Regions from separate parts of the Streptomyces sp. NBC_01410 genome, predicted to be linked through region 2. Evidence: riboswitches for the same ligand, from Rfam matches in the RefSeq annotation. Region 2 holds a riboswitch; the other holds the start of a gene.

Region 1 (3,405 bases), 1.6 Mb from region 2:
CCGTGCAGCCCGAGGCGCACGCCCCGCGCGGGCCGGGGCCGGGGCCGGGTCAGACCGCCGGGACGCAGCGGCCGTCCTCCGTGCGGTACGTCCACTTCGCGCCGTCCGCGACCAGTTCCTTCACCGCCCGTACGAAGCGCTCCACGTGCTCGTCCGGCGTACCCGCCCCGAAGCTGACCCGGATCGCGTTGAGCGAGGGCTCGCCGGGCTCCGCCTCCGGGGCGCCGCACTCGCCCGGGTCCTGCGCGTCGGTGCCGAGCAGTGTGCGGACCAGCGGGTGGGCGCAGAACAGGCCGTCACGGACGCCGATTCCGTACTCCGCCGAGAGCGCTGCCGCGAAGTGCGAGCTGTTCCAGCCCTCGACCACGAACGAGATGACGCCGACGCGCGGGGCATCGTCGCCGAAGAGCGAGAGGACCTTCACCTGCGGGACCTCCGCGAGGCCCGCCCGCACCCTCGCCACGAGCTGCTGCTCCCGCGCCACAAGCCGGTCGAACCCGGCCTCGGTGAGCGCCTTGCAGGCGGAGGCGATCGAGTAGACCCCGATGACGTTCGGCGAGCCGGCCTCGTGGCGGGCCGCCGTGGTGTGCCAGTCGACGTCGACGCCGCCGTCCGCGCGGCGGGCCACCTTCCGTGAGGCGCCGCCGCCCGCGAGATACGGCTGGGCCTCCTTCAGCCAGTCAGCGCGGCCCGCGAGCACACCCGAGCCGAAGGGTGCGTACAGCTTGTGCCCGGAGAAGGCGACCCAGTCGACGTCAAGTTCCCGCACGGAGACCGGGTGGTGCGGCGCGAGCTGAGCCGCGTCAAGGACGATCCGCGCGCCGTGCGCGTGCGCCGCGGCCGCCAGCTCCTTCACGGGCCACAGTTCACCGGTGACGTTCGACGCGCCGGTCACGCAGACCAGCGCGGGGCCGTACGGGTCACGGCCGGCGAGCGCGAGCTCCAGCGTGCGGACCGCCTCGGCCGGGGTGCGCGGGGCGTTCAGATAGGTCACCCGGGCGTCCTGCCACGGCAGCAGCGAGGCGTGGTGCTCGGTCTCGAAGACGAAGACCTCGCAGTCGGCGGGGATCACGGCCGCCAGCAGATTGAGGGAGTCCGTGGTCGAGCGGGTGAAGACGACCTGGTCGTCCGGGCGGCAGTCGAGGAACTCGGCGACCGTGACGCGGCTGTTCTCGAAGAGGTCGGTGGACAGCTGCGAGAGGTACCCGGCGCCGCGGTGGACGCTGCCGTAGTACGGCGCGTATGCGGCGACGTCGTCCCACACCCGCTGCAGGGCCGGGGCGCTGGCCGCGTAGTCGAGGGCGGCGTAGGTGACCTCACCGCCGGTGACCAGCGGGACGGTCACATCGCGGCCGAGCACCGGCAGCGGCGCCGCGCAGGCGGGGTCGCCGGACCCGGAGCAGGCGGACGATTCGGAGACGGCGGAGGAGGAGGCGGAGGAATCGGAGGTGGCAGAAGACGCGGCGGTGGCAACGGCGTTCGGGCGTGCGGACATGGCGGTATCTCCCGGCAGGACAAGGCTGGGGGTCCCCCCGACGAAGTTAGGGGGAGGCTTCGGTGACCCCGTGCGGGCGCTCAACGGCCGCTCGCCGCACGGGGGTTGCCTCGACTGCGCGGCGATCGCCGCGCGGAGGCGTACTGAAGTGGGGGCTTGTGAAGCCCTATCGCATTCGCTTGCTCACGAGACTGCTCCCTTGAGGACCAGGACCCCAGGGTGTGCAGGGGTCCGCGCTTGCCGCAGACCTCGCTGCCTGCGGCCTGGTCTTCACCCGGGGCACCCCGCCACGGACGGAGGGTTGCCGGACAGCGAGCCGGGGCTTATTCGCTGTCACTCATGACCTGCCGAGAAGTATGCCAGTCGTTCGCGCCGTCGCAAGCCGTGTCCGCATCCCGGGACGCGGGACCCGGGGGCTGCGCCCCAGTGCCCGGCGCCCCGATAATCCCGCGCCCCGAGGGCGCCTAGGTCCTGTCCGGTCGATCAGGCCGGATCAGTGAGCGGCCCGCCGCGGAGCGGCTGATGTCACTGCGGTGCGTGCGATCGCAGGCCGGAGGATGGGGGTCCCCCCGCCGAAGGCAGGGGGGAGCCGACGCGGAGCGTCGGCGACTGACGCAACGCGGCATGGGGGCACCTCCCGTGCCCGAAGGGCTACGGGGGAGTGCGTGCCAGGGCACGCGAACCCGGCACGATCGGCCGGACAGGGCCTACGCGTTGCTGACAGCCACCCAGCGCTTGAGCGCCGCCTTCGCCGCACCCGAGTCGATCGACTCCGCGGCCCTGGCCATGCCCGCCGCAAGCTGCTCGTTGAGCGTGCCGTCCGTCGGCTCCAGCGCCACCAGAGCCCCGGCCGCGTTCAGCAGCACCGCGTCCCGTACGGGCCCCGTCTCGCCGCTCAGCAGCCGGCGCGCGACATCCGCGTTGAACGAGGCGTCCGCGCCCCGCAGAGCCTCCACCGGCACCAGGTCGATGCCGATGTCCCGCGGGTCGAAGGCCTCCTCGCGCACCGTCCCGTCCCGCACGACCCACAGGCGCGAGGTGGCGGTCGTCGTCAGCTCGTCCAGGCCGTCGTCGCCGCGGAAGACCAGCGCCGAGGATCCGCGCTCGGCCAGTACCCCGGCCATGATCGGCGCCATCCGGGCGTCCGCCACACCCGTGGCCTGGGCCTTCACCTTCGCCGGGTTGGTGAGCGGGCCGAGGAAGTTGAACGTGGTGCGGATGCCCAGCTCCTTGCGGGCGGCCGCCACATGCCGGAGCGCCGGGTGGAACTTCACCGCGAAGCAGAAGGTGATCCCCGCCTCCTCGGCGACCTGGGCGACCCGCTGCGGGGTCAGTTCCAGATTGACGCCGAGCTTCTCCAGTACGTCGGACGCGCCGCTCGCCGAGGACGCGGCGCGGTTGCCGTGCTTGACGACCTTCGCGCCGGTTCCGGCGACCACGATCGCGGACATCGTGGAGATGTTCACGGTCTTGGCCCCGTCGCCGCCCGTGCCGACGATGTCGACGCTGGGCCCGGGCACCTGGATCAGGTTCGCGTGCGCGTACATGGTGCGTACGAGACCGGAGATCTCCTCGACCGTCTCGCCCTTGGCCCGCAGGGCCACCGCGAAGCCGGCGATCTGGGCGTTCGTCGCCTCGCCTCTGAGGATGCGGTCCATGGCCCATGCGGTGGCATCCGCGCTCTGGTCGCGGTTGCTGAGAAGGGCCTCCAGCACGCCCGGCCAGGAGTGGGCCGCCACGCTGTCGCCGCCAACCGGGGTCACAACGTTCATGGTCCACTCCTGGGTCCACAGCCGAACAGGGATGCTCCCACCCTATCCAGCCCCGGGCACAGCGAAGAGCCCCGTCCGGCGAATGGACGGGGCTCCCGCTGTGGCGACCGCGGCACGCGGCCGGTGGGATCAGTGGTG
Region 2 (3,405 bases):
TCCAGGACGCGCGCGGCGATGCCCGTGTGGTTCTTCTCCAGGTCCGCGATCACCTCGGAGAGCGTCGCGCCCTCCGCCGGGACCTCGGCCTGACCGCCCGTGTACGTACGGAGAATGGTGGGGATGCGGACGTTCACGCTCATGGTGGTTCTGCCTTCCGTAGGTAGTCAGCGGGCCAGGCCGGCGTCGCGGAACGCCTCGAGGCTCGGGCGGATGGTCGCCGTGGGGCCGGTCGTCGGGGCAACCGCGTCGAGGGTCTTGAGACCGTCGCCGGTGTTGAGCACGACCGTGGTGAGCGCCGGGTCGAGCAGGCCCTGCTCGATCAGTTTCTTCGCCACGCCCACGGTCACGCCACCCGCGGTCTCCGCGAAGATGCCCTCGGTCCGCGCGAGCAGCTTGATCGCGTCGACGACCTGCTCGTCGTTGACGTCCTCGACCGCACCGCCCGTGCGGCGCGCGATGTCCAGTACATACGGGCCGTCGGCGGGGTTGCCGATGGCCAGCGACTTGGCGATGGTGTTCGGCTTCTGCGGCCGTACGACATCGTGCCCGGCCTTGAAGGCCGTCGACACCGGAGAGCAGCCCTCGGCCTGAGCGCCGAAGATCTTGTAGGGCTTGTCCTCGACCAGGCCGAGCTTGATCAGCTCCTGCAGGCCCTTGTCGATCTTCGTGAGCTGCGAGCCGGAGGCGATCGGGACGACGATCTGGTCGGGCAGCCGCCAGCCGAGCTGCTCGCAGATCTCGTACGCCAGCGTCTTGGAGCCCTCGCCGTAGTACGGGCGGAGGTTGACGTTGACGAAGCCCCAGCCCTCGCCCAGCGGGTCGCCGATGAGCTCGGAGCAGAAGCGGTTGACGTCGTCGTAGTTGCCCTCGATGCCGACCAGCTCGCCGCCGTACACCGCGGCCATGACGACCTTGCCCTGCTCCAGGTCGTGCGGGATGAACACGCAGGACCGGAAGCCCGCCCGGGCCGCGGCCGCGCCCACCGCGCCGGCGAGGTTGCCGGTGGAGGAGCAGGAGAGCGTCGTGAAGCCGAAGGCGCGCGCGGCCTCGACGGCGATCGCGACGACACGGTCCTTGAAGGAGTGCGTCGGGTTGCCGGAGTCGTCCTTGATGTACAGGCCGCCGGTGACGCCCAGCTCACGGGCGAGGTTGTCGGCCTTGACGAGCTTGGTGAAGCCGGGGTTGATGTTCGGCTTCTCGGCCACGTCGGCGGGGACGGGCAGCAGCGGGGCGTAGCGCCAGATGTTGTTCGGACCCGCTTCGATCCGCTTCCTCAGCGCCTCGGGGTCGTCCGCCGGCAGGTCGTAGGCGACCTCGAGCGGCCCGAAACAGGAGGCACAGGCGAAGATCGGGCCCAGGTCGAAACGCTCTCCGCACTCGCGGCACGAGAGCGCCGCGGCGGGACCGAGGTTCACGGGGGTGGTGCTTGCGACAGTCTGCACAGCCATGGTGGCGAGGCCCTTTCTCCTCATCTTCCTCGCGACGCATTTCGCCACGAGACGGAATTGGCACCTTCCCCACCGTGACCTCGCGGTCGGCGGGAGGGTTGCCGGGGCTTCAACGGGCCGTTCCCTCTGCCCCTCTGGATGAGCGGTATTCGATTGTCAGCGCGATGACCCCGGCATGCGACGGTCATCCGCGTTGTTCAAGACTGTAACCGAAGGCCTGCATGGTTGAGATAGTCGTCCGAACCGCGAGACGGATCACAGGATCCCGATGTCAGAGGGAGACCCGCACGTGCTGGAAGAGGTGGAACGCTGGCTGAGCAGGCGTTCCTGGTCTGCGGCCGACCGCCCGCTCGGCCGGCTGATGGCCGCCAAGCACGGTACGACCATCAGCGTCGTCCTGCCCGCGCTCGACGAGGAGGAGACGGTCGGCGAGATCGTCTCCGTGATCCGGCGTGAACTGATGGAGGCCGTGCCGCTCGTCGACGAGCTCGTCGTCGTGGACTCGGGGTCGAGCGACCGCACGGGCGAGGTGGCCGCGGCGGCCGGCGCGCGCGTGGTGCACCGGGACGCGATCCTGCCCCGGATACCCGCGGTCCAGGGCAAGGGCGAGGTGCTGTGGCGCTCGCTGATGGTCACGAGCGGCGACATCGTCTGCTTCGTCGACGCGGATCTGCGCGAGTTCTCGGCCGATTTCGTCTCCGGGATCGTGGGGCCGCTGCTGACCGACCCCGATGTGCAGTTCGTCAAGGCGATGTACGACCGGCCGCTCGGCGAGAGGGCAGGTCAGGGCGGGCGAGTGACGGAGCTGGTGGCGCGGCCGCTGCTGAATCTGCACTGGCCGCAGCTCGCCGGGTTCGTCCAGCCGCTGGGCGGGGAGTACGCCGTGCGGCGCTCTCTCCTTGAGCGGCTGCCCTTCCCCGTGGGATACGGAGTGGAGCTGGGCCTGCTCGTCGACGCGCTGCACACGGTCGGTCTCGACGCGCTGGCGCAGGTGGACGTCGGCTCGCGCAAGCACCGCCACCAGGACGGTCAGGCGCTGGGGCGGATGGCCGCGGCGATCTACCGGACCGCCCAACTGCGCTTGTCCAGGGGTCATTTGGTGCGGCCTGCGCTCACGCAGTTCGAGCGGGCCGAGGAGGGCTTCGTACCCCGGACGCATGCGGTGGACACGCAGGAGCGGCCGCCGATGCGCGAGATCGGCGAGTACGCGACGAGGCGCGCGGCATGAGCACGCAGAGTGGCACACCGGGTGGCGCAGTCCGGCCGTACGCACGTTTGAGGGTTTACCGGAAGGGCTAGGTTTCGGCACATGGTCTCCGAGCAGCCTGCCGCCCAGGTCCTAGTCGCCTCGAACCGCGGCCCGGTCACATACACACGTCAGCAGGACGGTTCGCTGGACGCCCGCCGGGGCGGAGGCGGCGTGGTCTCCGGTCTGTCGGCGATCGACTCCGAGTCGGACTCGGTGTGGGTGTGCGCCGCTCTCGGCGACGGTGATCGCGAGGCCGTACGGCGCGGGGTGGCCGAGCCCGGGGTGCGGATGCTCGACATCGACGCCGGGGTGTTCGCCGACGCGTACAACGGGATCGCGAACTCGGTGCTGTGGTTCGTCCACCACATGCTCTACCAGACGCCGCTGGAGCCGGTCTTCGACGCGGAGTTCCGCCGCCAGTGGGCCTCCTACGAGGCGTACAACCGGGCCTTCGCCGATGCGCTGGCGGAGGCGGCCGCGCCGGGCGCGGCGGTTCTGGTGCAGGACTACCACCTGGCGCTGGTGCCCCGGATGCTCCGCGCCCACCGCCCGGACCTGCGCATCGGCCACTTCTCACACACGCCCTGGGCGCCCGTCGACTACTTCCGGATGCTGCCCGACGACATCGCGGCCCAGCTCCTCGGCGGCATCCTCGGCGCCGATCGGGCCGCTTTCCTCACCCACCGCTGGGCCGAGGCCTTCACC

The links. Region 2 has a riboswitch for S-adenosylmethionine ahead of thrC (threonine synthase). Riboswitches for the same ligand answer to the same signal wherever they lie in the genome.
Region 1: another riboswitch for S-adenosylmethionine. It lies ahead of OG741_RS11200 (aminotransferase class V-fold PLP-dependent enzyme); the one in region 2 lies ahead of thrC (threonine synthase).

Annotation. Positions count from the first base shown of each region.
Region 1 is NZ_CP109530.1:2,423,003-2,426,407, forward strand. Features, by position in the region: gene OG741_RS11200 (aminotransferase class V-fold PLP-dependent enzyme) at 50-1,495, opposite strand; SAM riboswitch class IV at 1,724-1,840, opposite strand; gene trpD (anthranilate phosphoribosyltransferase) at 2,203-3,267, opposite strand; gene OG741_RS11210 (cytochrome bc complex cytochrome b subunit) at 3,397-3,405, opposite strand, start outside.
Region 2 is NZ_CP109530.1:4,053,289-4,056,693, forward strand. Features, by position in the region: gene OG741_RS18470 (MoaD/ThiS family protein) at 1-143, opposite strand, end outside; gene thrC (threonine synthase) at 168-1,451, opposite strand; SAM riboswitch class I at 1,469-1,596, opposite strand; gene OG741_RS18480 (glucosyl-3-phosphoglycerate synthase) at 1,741-2,679, shown strand; gene OG741_RS18485 (trehalose-6-phosphate synthase) at 2,761-3,405, shown strand, end outside.